2 regions of the Lachnoclostridium phocaeense genome follow, and region 1 is predicted to be linked to the other one. Evidence: predicted binding sites of a transcription regulator. Region 1 holds the regulator's gene; the other holds the start of a gene.
The links. The regulator Rex, encoded in region 1, represses fermentation and respiration genes when NADH is low (regulators of the CRP and FNR family bind a similar motif). The targets are predictions, from matches to a motif close to ATTGTTAANTANTTAACAAT.
Positions count from the first base shown of each region.

Region 1 (5,675 bases):
TAAACATGCACGTTCGCAAAAAAATGGGAGGAGCCTGCCTTACGCAAGTTCCTCCCATTTTTCATACAGCTCTTCCAGCTGGGCGGCTATGTCAGCCTTTTCCTGTGCCAGCTCCTGGCATTTTACAGAGTTGGTGTAGACTTCCTCCGTAGCCATGAGCTCGTCGATCTGTGCGTCACGCTCTTCCAGGCAGGTGATCCGCTCCTCGGTCTTTTTCAGATCATTCTGCCTTTTGCGTTCCCTGGCCTGTGCCTCTTTCTGTTCCTGCCAGCTTTGCTTGGCCTCGGATACAGGCTCAGCGGAGGCGGCTTTCCCTGCTTTCGCCGTGGCGGGGGAGGCATAGGCGGCGGTCAGCTCCTCCTTTTTTTCCAGATAGTAGTCGTAATTGCCGATATAGTTGACAAATTTGCGGTTTACAAGCTCCAGGATGCGGGTGGCAGTCTGGTTGATGAAGTACCGGTCATGGGACACATAGAGGACGGTGCCGGTATAATTGTTGAGCGCGTTTTCCAGTATCTCCTTTGAGGCGATGTCCAGATGGTTGGTGGGCTCGTCCAGGATCAGGAAATTGGCCTCTGAGAGCATCAGCTTTGCCAGGGACACACGGCCCCTCTCCCCGCCGCTTAAGTCACCGATCCGCTTGAACACATCGTCCCCTGTAAAGAGGAAGGCGGCCAGCATATTGCGGATCTGGGTGCCCGTCAGGTCCGGGTAATCGTCGGAGATCTCCTCGAACACAGTCTTGTCCATGTGAAGGACATGGTGCTCCTGATCGTAGTAGCCCACATGGACATTGGCGCCCAGAGTAAAGTTGCCGCTGTCTGCGGGGAGCACATCGTTCAGGATTTTAAGAAGCGTGGTCTTTCCAGTTCCGTTGTCCCCGATAACGGCCACGTGCTCACCTCTGTGGATGTCAAAACTGATATCTGTAAAGAGAGTCTGGTCCGGAAAGGATTTGCTCAGATGCTCTACAGAAAGGACATCGTTTCCGCTGACACAGGAGGGCTCCAGTGTCAGATGGATGTCTGTTTTCAGTTCAGCCGGCTTCTCTATGCGCTCCATCTTGTCCAGCATTTTTTCACGGCTCTCTGCGCGCTTGATGGACTTTTCGCGATTAAAAGAGCGGAGTTTCTCGATAACAGCCTCCTGGTGCCGAATTTCCTGCTGCTGGTTCATGTATTCCTTCAGCCGGGCATCCCGGATCTGCTTTTTCTTTTCTGCATAGGCAGTATAATTCCCCAGGTAGGTGGAGAGCTGTCCCTGCTCGATCTCCACCACCTTTGTTACCACCCGGTTCAGAAAATAACGGTCGTGGGATACGATGAGCACGGCCCCGGGGTAATTCAGAAGATAGGTCTCCAGCCAGGAGATGGAATTTAAGTCCAGGTGGTTGGTGGGCTCGTCCAGGAGCAGCACATCCGGTCTGGTGAGAAGAAGTTTTCCCAGGGAGACCCGGGTCTTCTGGCCGCCGGAGAGTGTGTCTACATCCTTGGAAAAATCCTCCTCGCCAAAGCCCAGACCCTTGAGGACGCCGGTGATCTCACTCTCGTAGGCGTACCCGTTTTCCCGTTCAAATTGCTCCGTGAGGCGGTGATATGTGTTCAGTCTCTCTGTGAGGGCATCGCCCTGCAGGGAGGGAAGATCCGCCTCAATCTGCCGTATTTCTTTTTCAATGGCAATGATCTGGGCTTTGGCAGTCTTTACCTCCTCGTAGATGGTGTTCCCCCCTGTCAGATCCTGGTGCTGGGCCAGATAGCCCAGGGTACTACCCTTGGCCAGGGTGACCGTTCCACCGTCCAGGGGCAGTTCCCCCACGATCATTTTCAGGATAGTGGATTTTCCGGCCCCGTTGATGCCAACGAGAGCCGCCTTTTCGTGATCCTCGATATGGAAGGAGCCGTCCTTTACAATGACTTCTTCCCCAAATGATTTTTCTATATTGTGACATGCCAGTATCATGGTGTACCTCCTGTGTAAAAGCCGCGTATTTTACAGCATTATCTATTATATCGGGGAACCCGTGGCGTGTCAATTTCCAGAAGACGGAGGTTTCTGATTTGCAGAACTTTTAGGAACAATAAATTGACTTTATTGTAACAATTCTATATAATAAATCTGAGAAACTGAAATGGAAGGTGGATAAAGTGGAAGGCAGAGAAATTTCGCAGGCAGTCATACGTAGACTTCCAAGATATTACCGCTATTTAGGGGAGCTGCTGGAGAATGGCGTGGAGCGCATTTCCTCCAATGATCTCAGCAAGAAAATGCATGTGACAGCATCCCAGATACGGCAGGATCTGAACAACTTCGGCGGCTTCGGTCAGCAGGGGTATGGATATAATGTAAAATATCTCTACACAGAGATAGGTAAGATACTTGGCCTGGAGGAAGACCATGACATGGTCATTATCGGGGCAGGTAATCTTGGACATGCGCTGGCAAACTATGCAGCGTTCGAAAAACGAGGTTTTGTGCTCAAAGGTATCTTTGATGTGAACCCCACATTGAAAGGGATGACAATCCGTGGCGTTCCCATCCATATGATGGATGAGCTGGAAGCGTTTGTTACGGAAAACAATATAGAGATCGGCATCCTGACGATCCCGAAAACAAAGGCGATCGAGGTTGCCAACCAGCTGGTGGCGTACGGAGTAAAGGCAATATGGAACTTCGCACATACGGATCTCAATCTTCCGGATGATGTGATCGTTGAAAATGTCCACCTGTCAGAGAGCCTGATGAGGCTGTCCTACAATATCAGCAGATACAATGAGGAACAGAAAAAATCAGAGAAGTAACAGGACTTTGTGACGTGTAAAGCCGGCGTGTGTAAGGCAGGCCTTCTTTACACGTCTTTTGCGTTGCCGTAGGCCGCAAAGCCGGCAGCCGGGCGGCGTGTCCTGTTTACGCCATGGGGAAGGAAGGTGATTTTATGCTATTTTTGCCTGATGGAAGACAGATGAAAGCGGCGGACAGCTATACGATACGGGAAAAGAAGATCCCGTCGCTGATCCTGATGGAGCGGGCGGCCCGCACCTTTGTGGAGACCGTGATGGAGAGGAAAATGGATCTGTCCAACGTCTGTGTGGTGTGCGGCTCAGGAAACAACGGGGGTGACGGTTTTGCCATCGCAAGATTGCTGCTGGAAAAAGGCGGCTGCGTGACTGCAGTGATGGCCGGGAACCCGGACCACTGTACAGAGGAGACGCTGCGGCAGATGGAGCTTTTCAGAGAGGCCGGAGGGACGGTAGGAAACTCTTTTGAAGAGGGAGAATATAGTATACTGATAGATGCTGTATTCGGAGCAGGATTAAGCCGGCGTGTGGAGGGAGATTATCTGGCCTGCATAGAGGCCATGAACCGCTCCGGAGGCGTAAAGCTGGCGGTGGATGTGCCGTCAGGAGTTTCCACCACTACCGGAGAAGTAGCTACCAGCGCATTTAGAGCAGATCTGACAGTGAGTTTCCAGTGCGCAAAGCTGGGCTGCGTCCTCTACCCCGGGCGAGATTATGCCGGCGAGGTAACCGTGACAGATATCGGAGTCGACACTTCCGTGCTGGAGGGAGACAGGGAGGCTGCCTACGCGCTGGAGGAGAAGGATATAAAAACCATGCTCCCCAAGAGGCGGCCCAACTCCCACAAAGGAGATTACGGGAAAGCGCTGATCATAGCGGGCAGCCGTGGCATGGCAGGGGCCGCTTACCTGGCCGCTCTGGCAGCCTACAGGACCGGAGCCGGACTTGTGCAGATCTACACGCCTGAGGAGAACCGGACGATCCTGCAGACCCTGCTGCCGGAGGCCATCATCCGCTGCTATGACTTCTTTGATGAGAAGGAGCTGCTGCGGCTTTTGAACTGGGCTGATGTGGTCAGCATCGGTTCTGGGCTGGGCACAAGTGATAAATCCCGGCGTATCCTGCAGACCACACTGGAAAATGTACAGGTTCCCTGCGTTGTGGATGCAGATGGCCTGAATCTGCTGGCGGAGCACAGCCGATATCTGAGCAGGCTGCCCCACGATCAATTTGTCTTTACTCCCCACATGAAGGAAATGTCCAGGATTGTGAAAAAACCTGTGGAGGAGCTGCAGAGGAACCGAATGGAGATCCTGACCCAGTTCACCGGAGAGGCCCGGATCACATGTGTGCTGAAGGACGCAAGGACCTGTATATGCAGGCAGGGAGAACATCCCTATGTGAACCTGTCCGGGAATGCTGCCATGGCAAAGGCCGGAAGCGGCGATGTGCTGGCAGGCGTGATCACAGGACTGATCGCCCAGGGGATGACCTGCTTTGATGGGGCAGTGCTGGGCGTGTACCTGCACGGACTTGCAGGGGAGGCGGCAAGGGAAGAAAAAGGAATATACAGTGTGCTGGCAAGAGATCTGGCAGACGCAGTAGGGACGGTATTGAAAAGACTGGAGGAATAGAGCATGAAGGAATACACCAGGATCTGTGCCAGGATCGACCTGGATGCGATCGAGTACAATCTGGAGATGATGAGAAGAAGGGTTCCCTCCGACACGAAGATGATCGGCGTCATCAAGATGGACGGCTACGGACACGGGGCAGCCCAGATCGCCAGATCCGTCATGGAGGAAAAGGATTATGTCTGGGGCTACGCGGCCGCCACACCGGATGAGGCCGCTCTGCTCCGAAAAAAAGGGATACAAAAGCCGATTCTTGTCCTTGGCTGTGCCTTCCCGGAGCAGAGGGATGAGATGATCCGCAAAGACATCCGCATGACATGCTACACCTGGGAGATGGCTCAGGACATTTCCGAGAGAGCGCAGAGACTTGGGAAGAATGCAGTGATCCATATCAAGCTGGACACAGGTATGTCCAGGCTCGGCTTCCTCATCAGCGAGGAGAGCGCCGATACCATCGCCCGGATCACGGAACTTCCAGGCATTGAAGCAGAAGGGATCTTCACACACTTTTCCAAAGCGGACGAGACAGACAAAACCTTTACAAAGAATCAGATAGAAAAATATCTGTGGATGAAAACACAGCTGGAGTCCAGGGGGATCCGCTTCCCATTCTGGCACTGCTCCAACAGCGCAGGCATTATCGATATGCCGGAGGCGGCCATGGACCTTGTCCGGGCAGGGATTTCCATGTACGGGATGTACCCCTCCGGGGAAGTGAAAAAGGAGCTGGTTCCCCTGAAGCCGGCCATGGAGCTGATCAGCCACGTGGCCCATGTAAAGTGGGTGGAGCCGGGGACGTATGTCAGCTATGGGGGAACCTATGTCACAGACAGGAGGACCAGGATCGTCACCGTGCCGGTGGGCTACGGGGACGGGTATCCCAGGAGCCTCTCCAACAAAGGATATGTGCTGATACACGGAAAGAAAGCCCCCATACTGGGCAGAGTGTGCATGGATCAGCTTATGGTGGATGCCACAGACATAGAAGACGTACAGTTTGGAGACCGCATCACGCTGGCGGGGGAAGAAGATGGAGTGCGCGTCTCTATTGATGAGCTGGCGGATCTGTCCGGCAGATTCAACTACGAGTTTGTGTGCAATATAGGGAAACGCGTGCCCAGGGAATATGTCCGGAACGGCCGGGTCATAGAGCAGATGGACTATTTTGAGTAGCGGCCGGGCACTCTTTGGAATACATCCGAGAAAGATGGAAATACTATCAGTATCTTTAGTAAATCGGAGTGTG
Region 1 covers NZ_CAUGIN010000012.1:49,939-55,613, reverse strand. The annotation lists gene Q5911_RS07370 (magnesium transporter CorA family protein) at 1-3, shown strand, start outside; gene abc-f (ribosomal protection-like ABC-F family protein) at 40-1,959, opposite strand; gene Q5911_RS07360 (redox-sensing transcriptional repressor Rex) at 2,145-2,798, shown strand; gene Q5911_RS07355 (NAD(P)H-hydrate dehydratase) at 2,933-4,429, shown strand; gene alr (alanine racemase) at 4,433-5,602, shown strand.

Region 2 (5,675 bases), on a different contig from region 1:
ACTTCTCCCCTCCAAACTGATCCCTGTGGTGGTGGAGCTGTCAGGCATCCCTCCGGAAAAGAAGATCCACGATATTTCCCGGGAGGAGAGAAGAGCCCTTGTATGTCTGATCAAGGATCTGACGGTGACGGTCGTGTCCCTGCGGGGCTGGAGCGAGGCCATCATTACGAAGGGCGGCGTCTCGGTGCGGGAGATCGATCCGGCCACCATGGAGTCAAAAATAACAAAAGGGCTCTATTTTGCGGGGGAAGTGCTGGATCTCGACGCGGTGACGGGAGGATTTAATCTTCAGATCGCCTGGTCCACTGCCTACATGGCAGGGAGCAGCATCCCCTAGCACAAAAGAATCTACAGGAAAAGGAATGATATTATGGAACCAATATACTATATGGAATACAGCGAATCTTTCAAAATTGTGAACGAAATGTACACGGCTCTCTATAAATACAGAAACACAAAAGCCTGGGGGCCCTTCAAGATCCAGGACATCAGGACAAAGGCCTACGAGGGTGCAAAGAAACGCTGGGCGGAGCTGAAGAAGATCAGCCGGAAAGAGCGTCTTGTGAAAGTCAGCTTCTATGAGGATCGTTTCACCTGCGTGACGGGGGATGTTACTCAGGAGTTTACCTACGATGAGATAGAAGGCATATACGAGACAGATACCACCCTTGCTCTGGTGGCCGGAAAGAAAAGGAAAAAAGACGGGTTCATCGCTCTGAAAAAGGGAAGCGTAAAGGGACACAGCCTGGCGGACCTGAAAGAATTCCTTCTGAAAAAATGCACAAAGGCCGGCAGCGTAGAGCATCTCTAAAACAGACAGAACAAGGAGCAGAAGTTATGGGTTACAATATAGCGATCGACGGACCGGCAGGTGCGGGAAAGAGCACCATCGCCCGGCTTGTGGCAAAAGAAAAAGGATATATCTATGTGGACACAGGAGCCATGTACAGGGGACTGGCAGTACACTTTCTGAACAGAGGTATCTCCCCTGAGGAGACAGATAAGATCAAAGAAGCGTGCCGGGATGCGGAAGTCTCCATCGGCTACGAGGACGGACAGCAGCAGATCTACCTGAACGGAGAGAATATCACTTCCAGGCTGCGGCTTGAGGAAGTGGGGAATATGGCTTCCAAAAGTTCCGCCATCCCGGAAGTGAGGGAAAAGCTGCTCTCCCTGCAAAGAGAGCTGGCCCGCAGACAGGATGTGGTGATGGACGGAAGAGACATCGGCACATGTGTCCTGCCGGACGCAGACGTGAAAGTCTACCTGACGGCCAGCAGCCGGACCAGGGCAAAGAGAAGATATGATGAGCTGACTGAGAAAGGGATCCCCTGTGATCTGGCACAGATCGAGAAAGACATCATCGACAGGGACACAAGAGATATGAACCGGGAGATCTCCCCTCTGCGTCAGGCAGAAGACGCTGTGCTGGTGGACAGTTCGGACATGACTATAAGGCAGGTGGCAGATGCCATTCTCGCTCTCTGCCGCTGAAATATACGCAGAACTCCAAACGACATATAATTACATTAAATTCAAAGATTTAGTTGAAATTATCTCGAAAAAGGGGTATGATATAACTGTTTTAGATACGATTTACTGTGCTGTAAAACGGCATTGTGGATCATGCATGTAACAATACGTACTACATACAGACACTTGACGATTTTGATATGAATCAATTAAGGTCCGTGGAAACAGTAGGTATTACAGCAGGGCATCCACGCCCAACAAAATAATTGAGGAGGTTCAAAATAATGTCAGAATTAACTTTTGAACAGATGTTGGAAGAGTCTTTTAAGACAATACGTAACGGGGAAGTGGTAGATGGTACAGTCATCGACGTAAAGCCTGATGAGATCATTTTAAATATAGGTTACAAGGCAGATGGCATCATTACAAGAAGCGAGTATACCAATGAGCCTAACGTGGATCTGACTACGATCGTAAACCCGGGCGATACTATGACAGCAAAGGTATTAAAAGTAAATGACGGCGAAGGTCAGGTGCTGCTCACTTATAAACGGCTTGCGGCTGAGAAGGGAAATGAGCGTCTCAGAGAAGCATTTGAGAACAAAGAAGTGCTGAAGGCTCCCGTTACCCAGATCCTCGGCGGCGGACTTTCCGTTGTGATCGATGAAGCCAGAGTATTTATCCCTGCAAGCCTGGTTTCCGATACTTATGAAAAAGATCTGAACAAATATCAGGATCAGGAGATCGAATTTGTTATCAGCGAATTTAATCCGAGAAGAAACCGTATCATCGGTGACAGAAGACAGCTCCTCGTTGCAAGAAAAGCAGAGAAGCAGAAAGAGCTGTTCGAGAAACTGCAGGTTGGCGACAGGATAGAAGGTACAGTCAAGAATGTGACAGACTTCGGCGCCTTTATCGATCTTGGCGGCGTAGATGGGCTGCTCCACATCTCTGAGATGTCATGGGGAAGAGTGGAGAATCCGAAGAAGGTATTCCAGGTTGGCGAGAAGGTAACTGTTCTCGTGAAGGATATCCATGACACGAAGATTGCGCTCAGCCTGAAATTCCCGGAGACCAATCCATGGGCAAACGCAGCGGAAGATTACGCTGTGGGCAAAGTCATCACAGGCAAAGTTGCCCGTATGACAGACTTTGGCGCTTTTGTTGAGCTTGCACCGGGAGTAGATGCTCTGCTTCACGTTTCACAGATTTCCAGAGCTCACGTTGACAAACCTTCTGATGTTCTTACAGTCGGACAGGAGATCACAGCTAAGATCGTAGATCTCAACGAGGAAGAGAAGAAGATCAGCCTGAGCATGAAAGCTCTTGAGAGTGCACAGCAGGCAGAGGAGACATCAGCTGAAGCCGAGACAGAAGAAGAGTAAAGCGTATTTTCGCACAAATATATAATGTATAAAAAGATGGAGACTATGTTATAGTCTCTTTCTTTTCATGTGCAGTATTGTTAAAAATGCGACAAGATGTACTTCGAAATATACAAGAAAAATGCCGGAAAAACTAGAAGAAGCCGGGTTTTTCTTGTATAGTATATACAGATTATAGTAGGAAGGAAGGAAAAAAGAGATGGCATTGTTGACATTTAAGGGTGGTATACACCCGGATGATGGCAAAAGTCTGGCAAAAGACAAGGCTATTGTTGAAATTAAGCCAAAGGGAAACCTGGTTTATCCGCTTTCTCAGCATATTGGCGCCCCGGCCTCTCCAGTTGTAGCAGTGGGCGATCATGTATTAAAGGGACAGAAGATCGCGGAGGCCGGCGGATTTGTATCTGCCCCCATCTATGCGTCTGTCTCAGGGACAGTCAAAGCGATCGAACCCCATTTCAACCCCACAGGGGCAAAAGTAAACTGTATTGTCATTGAAAACGACGGTGAGTACACAGAAGTGGAGTACGCTCCGGTGAAACCGCTCGGCGAGATGACAAAAGAGGAGATCTTGAACGCCATCGGCGAAGCCGGTGTTGTCGGTATGGGTGGCGCAGGTTTCCCGACAAGGGTAAAGCTCTCACCGAAGGAGCCTGAGAAGATCGACTATATTATTGCAAACTGTGCAGAGTGCGAGCCCTATATTACAGCAGATTACCGCAGGATGATGGAGACACCGGAACTGCTGGTCGGCGGTATGAAGGTAGTCCTTTCCCTGTTTGACAACGCAAAGGGTATTTTTGCAGTGGAGGACAACAAGCCTGACTGTATCGCAAAACTAAAAGAACTGGTAAAAGATGAGCCCCGTATGGAAGTGATGGCGCTGAAGACAAAGTACCCCCAGGGAGCTGAGCGTCAGTTGATCTACGCTACCACAGGAAGAGCCATCAATTCCTCCATGCTTCCGGCGGACGCAGGCTGCGTTGTGGACAACGTAGAAACTATGATCAACATTTACCAGGCAGTTGTAAAAGGGCTTCCTTCTATGGAGCGTATCGTGACAGTCAGCGGAGATGCTGTAAACGAGCCGGGCAACTTTAAAGTACTGTTTGGTACAAACCAGGCAGAGCTGGTGGAGGCTGCCGGCGGATTTAAAGGGGAGCCGAAGAAAGTGATCTCCGGCGGTCCTATGATGGGATTTGCCATGTTCACACTGGACACTCCTGTCACAAAGACTTCTTCCTCCATTCTCTGTCTTTCCAGAGATGCGGTGGCAGAAATGGAGCCTTCAGCATGTATCAACTGCGGACGCTGTGTGGATGCCTGCCCAAGCAGACTGATCCCCTCCAGACTGGCAGACTACGCAGAGCATCACGATGAGGAGAAGTTTGAAAAGTTCAGCGGACTCGAGTGTGTGGAATGCGGCTGCTGCAGTTATGTATGCCCTGCAAAACGTCAGTTAAAGCAGTCCATTGGTTCTATGAGAAAAATTGCGCTTGCTAACCGCAAGAAAAAGAAATAAAGAATAAGAGAGGAAGAGGTGAACAAACGTGGAGAATTCATTTAACATTTCATCTTCACCACATATACGTTCCAAAGTGACCTCCGGCAATATCATGCTCATGGTAGTCATTGCACTGCTTCCGGCAACTGCATTCGGAGTGTACAACTTTGGACTGCCCGCCCTGATCATGATGGTCAGCACAACGGCGGCGGCTGTGCTTACAGAATATATCTATGAAAAACTGATGCATAAAAAAGTCACGATCGGAGATTTCAGTGCGGTTGTCACTGGTATGCTCCTTGGTCTTAATATGCCTCCTACAGCTCCCTGGTGGATGGGTGCTCTGGGCAGCGTATTTGCCATCCTGATCGTAAAGCAGCTTTTCGGCGGACTTGGACAGAACTTTATGAACCCGGCTCTTGGTGCCAGATGTTTCCTTCTTCTGTCCTTCACCGGCCCCATGACAAGCTTTGTCTATGACGGTGTTACAGGACCCACACCGCTTTCCTATGTGAAGAGCGGAGCTCTGGATCAGGTCAACACTATGGACATGCTGATTGGAACCATTCCCGGAACCATCGGTGAGACATCTGTCATCGCCATTATCATCGGCGCGATCTTCCTGATCCTGATGGGCGTTATTGATCTGCGCATACCGGGTACATACATTGTGACCTTTGTGATCTTTGTCGGTATCTTTGGTCATGTGGCACATCCGGAGATCGGATTTTTTGATCCCACTTACCTGACAGCCCATCTGTGCGGCGGCGGTCTCATGCTGGGCGCCTGGTTCATGGCGACGGATTACGTCACATCCCCCATCACCAAGAAGGGGCAGTACCTGTACGGTATCTGCCTGGGTGTTCTGACAGGTCTGTTCCGTATCTTCGGCGGATCTGCAGAGGGTGTTTCCTATGCCATCATCATCAGTAACCTTCTGGTTCCGCTGATCGAGAGGGTTACTCTTCCAAAACCGTTCGGTAAAGGAGGAGAGAAATAATGAATAAGATCATCAAAAATACAATTATTCTTACAGTGATTACACTGGTATCCGGCCTTCTTCTCGGACTTGCCTACGAGGTGACAAAAGCTCCCATCGCACAGTCCCAGGAGAACGCGAAGAAAGAGGCATGGCAGGCTGTGTTCCCGGATGCGGACCTGGATGCCTTTGAACAGATGGATGTTGATACTGATATCGCTTCCCAGGCTGCGGCTGATCTGGGGGTTGACGCTACAGTTGATGAGGTCTGCGCAGTAGACGGCGGCGATGCAGGTTATGTTGTCACCGTGACAGACGGTGAAGGTTACGGCGG
Region 2 covers NZ_CAUGIN010000003.1:118,111-123,785, forward strand. The annotation lists gene Q5911_RS02250 (NAD(P)/FAD-dependent oxidoreductase) at 1-337, shown strand, start outside; gene Q5911_RS02255 (YcxB family protein) at 371-811, shown strand; gene cmk ((d)CMP kinase) at 838-1,494, shown strand; partial or broken gene Q5911_RS14895 (4-hydroxy-3-methylbut-2-enyl diphosphate reductase) at 1,511-1,777, shown strand; gene rpsA (30S ribosomal protein S1) at 1,758-2,858, shown strand; gene rsxC (electron transport complex subunit RsxC) at 3,058-4,380, shown strand; gene Q5911_RS02280 (RnfABCDGE type electron transport complex subunit D) at 4,409-5,362, shown strand; gene Q5911_RS02285 (RnfABCDGE type electron transport complex subunit G) at 5,362-5,675, shown strand, end outside.
Region 2: a site for Rex is predicted at 2,935-2,954, ahead of rsxC (electron transport complex subunit RsxC). Genes of this name have one in related genera too.